One region of the Priestia filamentosa genome, then DNA from elsewhere that is predicted to be linked to it. Evidence: predicted binding sites of a transcription regulator. Region 1 holds the regulator's gene; each other region holds the start of a gene.
The links. The regulator Rex, encoded in region 1, represses fermentation and respiration genes when NADH is low (regulators of the CRP and FNR family bind a similar motif). The targets are predictions, from matches to a motif close to TTGTGAAATATTTCACAA.

Region 2: a site for Rex is predicted at 1,742-1,759, ahead of B9N79_RS02265 (cytochrome ubiquinol oxidase subunit I). Genes of this name have one in related genera too.
Region 3: a site for Rex is predicted at 1,305-1,322, ahead of B9N79_RS16200 (nitrate/nitrite transporter). Genes of this name have one in related genera too.

The regions. Positions count from the first base shown of each region.
Region 1 covers NZ_FXAJ01000016.1:38,656-41,840, reverse strand. Annotated here, with positions in the region: gene B9N79_RS25015 (ABC-F family ATP-binding cassette domain-containing protein) at 1-282, opposite strand, end outside; gene moaC (cyclic pyranopterin monophosphate synthase MoaC) at 504-1,007, shown strand; gene B9N79_RS25005 (redox-sensing transcriptional repressor Rex) at 1,009-1,656, shown strand; gene B9N79_RS25000 (twin-arginine translocase TatA/TatE family subunit) at 1,698-1,883, shown strand; gene tatC (twin-arginine translocase subunit TatC) at 1,901-2,653, shown strand; gene B9N79_RS24990 (YdiK family protein) at 2,712-2,915, opposite strand; gene B9N79_RS24985 (CPBP family intramembrane glutamic endopeptidase) at 2,912-3,185, opposite strand, start outside.
Region 2 covers NZ_FXAJ01000001.1:417,768-420,952, forward strand. Annotated here, with positions in the region: gene B9N79_RS02255 (YqzE family protein) at 100-285, shown strand; gene moaA (GTP 3',8-cyclase MoaA) at 449-1,453, shown strand; gene B9N79_RS02265 (cytochrome ubiquinol oxidase subunit I) at 1,852-3,185, shown strand, end outside.
Region 3 covers NZ_FXAJ01000004.1:6,535-9,719, forward strand. Annotated here, with positions in the region: gene B9N79_RS16200 (nitrate/nitrite transporter) at 10-1,215, opposite strand; gene B9N79_RS16205 (amidase) at 1,499-2,914, shown strand; tRNA gene B9N79_RS16210 (tRNA-Gly) at 3,077-3,150, shown strand.

The sequences.
Region 1 (3,185 bases):
TAGCGGTGAGAATACTGTCATCATTTCATCCCAAATGCTTAAGTCTGATTCAAGCATTGTATCTTGTCCCATATAGCCAAGTTCTACATCTTTTGGTTTTATAATTTCCCCACCGTCATAGGAGATTGCACCTGAAATAATTTTAAGCAGAGTGGATTTTCCAGCTCCATTTCGGCCAACAAGGCCAATTCGGTCGTTTGATTGTACTTCCATTTTAATATTCGATAAAATAATATCAGCACCAAAATACTTCGTGATATTATTTAGTTGTAATAAAATCATTTTTTCACCTCAGTTAATCCTTTACAATAAAGGGGAAGAGCTCAGGCAGCTATTCTAGAGCTTTCCTTAGTTAAATAATTCACATTATGTTGAAAAAAAGGCTGCTATAGGTATTCTACCATACCTATAAAGGAGAGTTAAAAAGGAACATTCATATAGGTAGAAAGTGCAAAGACAGATGACTAAAAATAGTGTATAGTCAAATATAAGGAGGAACTAAAGTGGGGTTTACTCATTTTAATGAACAAGGTCGCGCGAATATGGTCGACATCTCAGAGAAAGCTGAAACAACAAGGGTTGCAACAGCTGCTTCAAGCATTGAAGTAAACAAAGAAACATACGATAAGATTACATCACAAGAAATTGGAAAAGGTGATGTATTAGCTGTTTCTCAAATAGCAGGCATCATGGCGGCCAAAAAAACGTCTGATCTTATTCCAATGTGTCATCCTTTATTTATAAAAGGAGTAAATATTGAATTTAATTGGGCCGAAAAAGAAGGAAAATATCGCTTGCTTATTGAAGCTACTGTAAAGACAAAGGGGAGTACAGGAGTAGAAATGGAAGCGCTAACGGCAGCGTCCGTATGTGCTTTGACCGCTTACGATATGTGCAAAGCCATCGACAAAGGGATGGTTATCGGTCCAACGTATTTGCTTACAAAAACAGGTGGGAAAAGTGGAGATTTTACAAGGGAACAAGGGTTAACAGATTGGGGGGTATAGTGTGAGTACAGAACAATTAAAAATACCGCAGGCAACAGCCAAACGCTTGCCTTTATACTATCGTTTTCTTAAGAATTTACATTCCTCAGGAAAACAGCGAGTATCTTCAGCAGAACTAAGCGAAGCGGTCAAAGTAGATTCAGCAACAATTCGTCGTGACTTCTCTTATTTTGGAGCTTTAGGAAAAAAGGGATATGGTTATAACGTAAACTATTTACTTACATTTTTTAGAAAAACGCTAGACCAAGATGAATTAACAAAAATTGCGCTAATTGGTGTTGGTAATCTTGGAACGGCATTATTGAACTATAATTTTATTAAAAATAATAATACAAAAATTGAAATGGCTTTTGATGTTGACGAAAGCCGAGTAGGCCAAAAAGTTAGTAACGTGCCTATTTACCATCTTAACGATTTAGAAGAAAAGCTAGGTAACGATATAAGCGTTGTTATTTTAACAGTGCCTGCAATAGCGGCTCAAGGTATAACGGACAGATTAGAGCATACTAGTGTAAAAGGGATATTAAATTTCACACCAGCGCGCATCAATGTGCCAGATTCAATTCGCATTCATCATATTGATTTAGCTGTTGAGCTTCAAGCGCTCATTTATTTTTTACGCAACTATCCAACAGAGTTAGTCAACTGAGGGAACGTGTAACACATTCCATTTAGAGGAGGTGGGAGAAGATGCTTGGCACGGGAAGTATTATTCTCATTGTCTTTGCAGCTCTCTTAATATTCGGTCCTAAAAAACTGCCTGAGTTAGGAAAGGCGGTTGGAAAAACACTGCGTGAATTTAAGCAAGGTGCACAAGGAATTGCAGATGATGAAGGGAAAGAAAAAGCAAAAGCGGATCATACTGATGTTAAATAATGCAAGGGTGAAGCGATATGAATGAACAGAACATGTCGATTTATGAGCATATTGGAGAGCTTAGGAGAAGAGTTTTAATTGTTGCGGCCGTTTTTTTAGGTGCGACAATAGCAGGCTTTTTTCTTGCCGACAGTCTTATTGTCTATTTACAAGGTGCAGATGAAGTGAAAGACCTTGAGATGAATACATTTCGTCTGACAGATCCAGTGAAGATTTATATGCAGTTTGCCTTTATTATTGGATGTGTTCTTTCTTCACCTGTGATTCTTTATCATGTATGGGCATTTGTAAGTCCTGGATTACTTGAAAAAGAACGAAAGGTAACATTAAGCTATATACCATTCTCGGTGCTATTGTTCTTAGCGGGGGTATCATTTTCTTATTTTGTTCTCTTTCCATTTGTCGTTAAGTTTATGACAAGCTTAACAGAGCGTTTAGATGTAAATCAAGTGATTGGAGTTAATGAGTACTTTGAATTTCTTTTTCAATTTACATTACCATTTGGGATTTTGTTTCAAATGCCTGTTGTTGTCATGTTTCTCACTCGTTTAGGCATTATTACACCAATGACATTAGTGAGCATCCGCAAGTACGCATATTTTGTATTGCTTGTCATCGCAGCGATTATTACACCTCCAGAGCTTTTGTCTCATCTAATGGTGACGTTACCGTTGCTCGTTCTATATGAAATCAGTATTGGAATCTCTTATTTTTCTTACAAAAAGAGTATGAAAGTGCAAGAAGAAGAGGAAAAATTCCATGTACAATAGAATATAAAATAAAGACAGCCTCTCATAGCTAAAGCTTGTGAAAGGCTGTCTTTATCTTCTACTGCTTCTTTTTCATCTTTTTGATGCGAAAGTGAAGGATAAATGCTCTAATGGCAACTCCAATCTCTAGCGTTGCAAAAATGGTGAATACAATCGTCATAAAGTTAAAGATTGTTTCATGCGCATTTCGAATCGCAAGAAACGTAAAGATAATTCCTAAAAATGCATACATAATTCCCAAGTTGAGGGGAGTAGTTCTCATAGATGAAAGCCTCCGAAAATTTGTTGAAGTTTCTCCTGTTGTTCGATGTATTTTTCAATATCGTCTTTAAAAACGTACTGCATCATCACAACGAATGTATTCATTGAAACATGTGCGAAGATGGGAACGAGAATAGACGATGTTTTGATATAGAGAAAAGCAAATGTTAGTCCCATCGACATATAAACGAGAAGGTGTGAAAAATCTTGATGAACAAGAGCGAAGATAAAGGAACTAATAATTGCTGCGATAAAGAAGTTAGATCGCTCG
Region 2 (3,185 bases), on a different contig from region 1:
ATATTATAGTTTACTCCATTTTCTATTCTCTATCCTTTTCTTCCATGATTAAAATCCATTAAAAAAGGGCATGCTACGTACTGAAAGAAGGTGGACAACGTGTCAGTGAATGATTATGTTAAGTTTATGACACAAGAAATTGTTCAATACATGGATAAGCCAAAAGACGATCGGAAAAAACAGCGTCAGCAAAAAAAGCAAGAGCGCCAACCGTTTGCAGTTCGCTGGTTTGGTGTTTTACCGTATGCGCTAATTATGATGAAGCGTCGTCAAAAAAATAAATAGCATAATAAGCATCCTGCTCTGTAGGATGCTTTTATATACAATCCTTTTTAAGTGTGTTAAAGTAAAAACTACTTTAACGCATAACGAGTAAGAATATTCTATCAATTTATATATAGAGAGAGTCACACATGAACGGATGTATATGTAAGGGGGATTAAGGCTTATGGCTGTACAAGATCAATTTAAACGACCGCTAAGAGATTTGCGCCTTTCTGTTATTGATCAATGTAATTTTCGCTGTCACTATTGTATGCCAGCCCATATTTTTAATGAGAATTATACGTTTTTACAGAAGGAAGAACTTCTCACAGATGATGAGCTCGTACGCTTAAGCGTGTTGTTTTCTCGGTTAGGAGTGGAGAAAATACGCATTACAGGTGGAGAGCCATTACTTAGAAAAGGACTACCTTCTTTAATAGAAAGAATTGGGGAAAAAACAAGGATTGAAGATATTGCTGTAACAACAAATGGCGTGTTTCTTCCAAAGCTTGCTCAAGACTTGCGAGGAGCAGGGGTACAGCGTGTTAACATTAGTTTGGATGCCATTGAAGACGATGTATTTCGTTATATGAATGGAAAGGGTGTTGGAATTTCTCCCGTTTTAAAAGGAATTAATGCTGCTAGAGAAGCAGGTCTCTATGTGAAAATTAATATGGTTGTCCAAAAAGGTGTAAATGACAATCAAATCCTGCCTATGGCTCGCTATTTTAAGAGATTAGGAGTAACGCTTCGATTCATTGAATATATGGATGTTGGATCAACAAATGGCTGGGATATGAGGGATGTAATGACGAAAAAGGATATTCTAACAGAACTACAAAGCGAATTTTCGCTGATTCCTGTAAAAGAAGCCTATTTTGGGGAAGTTGCAAAGCGCTATAAGTACAGCGATAAAACAGGAGAAGTTGGTTTTATTAGTTCTGTTTCAGACACATTTTGTGGCTCCTGTACAAGGGCAAGAGTATCTGCAAGCGGGCAGCTTTATACCTGTTTGTTTGCTTCAAAAGGAACGGATTTAAGAGAGAAATTAAGAAGCGGTAAGTCGGATGAAGAGCTTTTTGAATATATTTCTTCTGTGTGGGAGATGCGTGATGATCGGTATTCAGAAGATCGAGCAAACTTAAAAGATAAGCGTGAGCCAATTGAGATGTCTTATATTGGTGGGTAAATAGTGCATATTTAATGCACTATTTTTTTGAAGTGAGAGAATCTATCGAGAAGTATCTTGTATAGGAAAGGTTAAATTCATAGCAAAAGATATTTCACTGTTTCGTAGAGGTCATGTTAATAACTTTCTTTTTGAAGAGTGATTTTTATCTATTATTACTAACAAAGAATTAAAAAAAGTAATGAAAAGGAAAAATCTTGCTTTTTTATCTAATAAAAGTATTCCAATGACGTTCTTTTTTCCCATATAACCAACATGTTAACAAATTTGTCTCAATTATGTCATAGAATGTTCAACATTTCACAAACAAATATATATATGAGGGAGTATACTAGAGGCATAGATTAGTTTGCTCAATATTTCACAAAGATAAATTTAGAGAGAAAGAGGGGGACTTTATGGATGTAGTTGAATTATCACGCATTCAGTTTGCTTCCACAACATTATTTCACTTTCTATTTGTACCACTATCAATTGGATTAGCTTTCATCATTGCAATTATGGAAACAATCTACGTAGTGAAGAAAGATGAAGCATATAAAAAGATGGCAAAGTTCTGGGGGCACCTGTTTTTAATTAACTTCGCTGTCGGTGTTGTAACAGGTATTTTACAAGAATTTCAGTTTGGAATGAACTGGTCTGAATACTCTCGCTTTGTTGGAGATGTGTTCGGGGCGCCGCTCGCAATTGAGGCATTACTTGCCTTTTTCATGGAATCAACATTTTTAGGGTTATGGATTTTTGGTTGGGATCGTTTGCCGAAATGGCTTCATGCCCTCTGTATTTGGCTCGTTTCATTAGGAACGATGTTCTCAGCATTTTTTATTTTATCAGCAAACTCTTTCATGCAGCATCCAGTTGGAGAAGTACTTCAACGAGGACGCCTTGAAATGCATGACTTTGCAGCGATTTTAACAAATGGACAGCTTTGGGTTGAGTTCCCTCATACGCTATTTGGTTCATTTGCAACAGGAGCACTATTTATTACAGGTATTAGTGCAATCGCCTTTTTGAAAAAGAAGCACGTTGATTTTTATCAAAGATCTTTTAAAGTAGCAATTGCTGTTGGAGTAGCATCAGGAATTGGGCTAGCACTTTCAGGGCATGAACAAGCTCAATATTTAGTTGAAACACAGCCAATGAAGATGGCAGCAGCAGAAGGGCTTTGGGAAAACAGTGAAGACCCAGGAGCATGGACAGCTATTGCCAATATTGATACAGCGAACAAAGAAAATACGTCAGAGGTTGAAATTCCTTACCTATTAAGTTACTTATCTTATGGCAAGTTCTCAGGTTCTGTAACAGGTATGAATGAATTACAAGAACGCTATACGAAAATGTACGGAGAAGGAAACTACATACCACCGGTTAAAACCGTATTTTGGAGTTTCCGCGTTATGGCTGTTTTAGGAGGAGCAATCATTGGATTAGCTATTCTAGGGGCGTATCTTTACGCTCGTAAGAAATTAGTTCAAAGCAAATGGTATCTTCGCTTGATGGTTATAGCTATTTCATTTCCTTTTATAGGGAACTCAGCAGGTTGGATTATGACCGAAATTGGACGTCAACCATGGGTTGTTTTTGGATATATGCAAACAGAGGATGCTGTTTCAGCTAACGTAACAGCGGGGCAAGTACTGTTTTCACTTATTGCTTTCTCAACATTTTACATTATTTTATTTGCAGTTATGGTCACTTTATTTGTGCGGGAGATTAAAAAGGGACCACATCA
Region 3 (3,185 bases), on a different contig from region 1:
TGCTTCTTTTTAAATTTTAACCGATTCATTTTGAGCATTCCACGTTCTTTTCCACGTTTGCTGGGCAACAACAAGAACGGTTAAAGCAACAAGAATAATGGCCGAAAAGGCGATAAAACCTGTTGCATACGTATTTGTCGTGCTTTTTAAAGTACCGAGTAAGTTTGGAACAAAAAAGCCTCCAATTCCGCCAGCAGCCCCAACAATTCCTGTAATCATACCGATTTGCTTTTGAAAGCGTTGTGGAACAAGTTGGAATACAGCGCCATTTCCCATACCAAGACAGGCCATAGCAATGAATAAAATGGCAATCGCAAGCCCAAGTCCAGGAAGTTGTGCAACACCAAACATACAAAGAGCAGCTCCAATATATAAGCACATAAGAATACGAGCTCCCCCAAATTTATCAGAAAGAAAACCACCGATTGGGCGAACGAAGCTTCCTGCTGCAACGCAAAGTGTGAGAAAGTCTCCTGCTGCAACTTTACTTAACCCATATTGATCAACGAAGAAAATACTTAAGAAGCTTGTAAGGCCCACAAATCCACCAAATGTTACGCTATAGAGAAGACAGAAAAACCATGTATCTCGATATTTAAAAACTTTAAGGTATTCTTTTAAAGGTTGTGGAGCAGGCTGTGAAGGAGCGTCTTTTGCTGTGAAAATAAAGATTAAGAATACGAGTAAAAGTGGGATAATAGCCATTCCCATTACACCGTGCCAACCGTATACTTCAGCAAGACGAGGGCCAAACAATGTAGCTAGAAGGGTTCCGCTATTTCCAGCGCCTGCAATCCCCATTGCAAGGCCTTGAAGATGTGGTGGATACCAGCGGCTTGCCATTGGTAAAGCAACAGAGAAGCTTGCACCTGCAACACCAAGCAAAATCCCGATTATGTACAGTTCGCCCATTGTATTTCCAAACTGCCATCCAAGCACAAGCGGAACTAGTGTGGCACACATGCCGATAATTGCTGTTTTCCTTGGTCCTATTCGGTCTGTTAGCATTCCTAAAAGAATACGGAAAATAGATCCTCCCAAAATAGGAATAGCGACAATTAAGCCTTTTTCACTTGGAGAAAGTCCAAAATCATTTGTAATATAAACGCCTAATGCACCGAGCATTACCCAAATCATAAAACTAACGTCAAAGTATAAAAAAGCTGAAAATAAAGATGGAGCATGACCACTTGTTCTCAATTGAGATAATTTCATTATTATTCCTCCTTCTAGTGATAAGTTGTAGATGACCTTCAAACTTAATAAAGATGTACGAAAAGGATATCTTTTTTTATTTATACTATCTGTGAAAAAATTAATAAATTGATATGTAAGGAAATGTAACGTGAAATAGGCGTTTTTTGTAGTGGATAGAAATGTTACTAGTTAATTTAACTAACGCGGAGAAGATTTTTTGGATAAGAAGTACAGTTGGTTGACTCGGTATTTAAAAATTTCGTACACTGACGAGTAGATAAGAAAAAGAAGGTGTTGGGCTATGTTAGAACAATTTGGCGTTTCTGAGCTGGTGTCACAAATGAAAGCGAAAAAACTTTCTCCAGTTGAAGTAACAGATTACTTTTTAAAACGAATTGAAGATCATAACGATAAAATTAATGCGTTTGTAACACTAAATGAAAAGGCAAGAGAAGAAGCAAAGAAAGCGGAAGAAAGATTAATGAAAGAAGAAAATGTAGGGGATTTTCACGGCATTCCAATTGCTATAAAAGATTTAACTTTAACAAATGGAATTCGCACCACGTTTGGTTCACCTGCTTTTCAAAACTATATTCCAGATCGAGATGCTGTAATTGTTGAACGATTGAAAAGGGCCGGAGCTATTGTGATTGGAAAAACAAACACCCCTGAGTTCGGTCATATTGGCACAACAGACAATCTATTGTTTGGGGCAACCAAAAATCCATGGAACGCTTCTAAAACATCGGGAGGATCGAGCGGTGGCTCTGCTGCAGCCGTTGGTGCTGGGCTTGTACCAATTGCAGAAGGAAATGACGGGGGAGGATCTATTCGTATTCCAGCCAGCTTTTGCGGAGTATACGGATTCAAGCCTACATATGGAGCTATTCCAAATACAAACAGCATAGCAAATGCTTTTGGTTCAACAGCTCCATTTGCCAATCATGGTGTTTTGAGTCATTCGCCACTGGATGCTGCCTTGTTTTTAGAAAATACACAAGGACCTTCCACAAGAGATCCTTTTTCATTGCCTGTGTACAACAAAGAGATAAGTCAAAAACTTAAAGAGGATTTAAAAGGAGTTAGAATTGCTTATACAGAAAACTTTGGTCTTTATGAAGTGGACAAGGAAGTTGCTCATATTGTTGAAAGTACGTTGTCAAAGTGGGAAGAGCTTGGTTGTACAGTTGAGAAAATTGATATGGATTTCGGCATGAACCTTGAGGGGTTTATCACCTTTTTCACAAGTATGTGGTATTCATCAGCAGCAGCTGGAAGCGGGCCTCTTTTAAATGAAAATCCAGAGTGGGTGACAGATTCCTATAAAGCAATGATTGAGGAAGGAACAAAATTAAATGCTGTACAATATAAAAATCTTGATCCAATCCGGACCTCTATTTGGAACAAAATGCAAGACTTTTTCGACTCGTATGATTTAATTTTATCTCCAACACTTGCTGTTCCAGCTTTTGATTACAGATTGCTTGGTCCTGATAAAATTAACGGTAAGAAAATCAGTTCTGTTTCAGACTGGCTGTTAACGCATTTATATAATACAACAGGATTTCCAGCAGCATCACTTCCTATTGGTTTTTCCGCCTCAGGGTTGCCAATTGGTCTTCAAATTGCAGGGAACCGATTTCAGGATGAATTAGTGCTGCGTGCTTCTTATGCTTATGATGAGGAATATAGTAAACAAAAGCGATTTCCATTTTAATCAAAAAAGGTTAGGGAAAATCCTAACCTTTTTTAGATAAAAGCCAATAGCTCAATCAATTGTAAAGTTTTTAAAAAAACTTTGTAAAAAACTCTTGCAATCTTAACAAAAAGTTAATATAATATTAATTGTCAGGTAGTTAAGAAACAAAATAAAGGACATGCGGGTGTAGTTTAGTGGTAAAACCTCAGCCTTCCAAGCTGATGTCGTGAGTTCGATTCTCATCACCCGCTCCAATAATACATAACCTAACCATCAATTACGTGTGCAA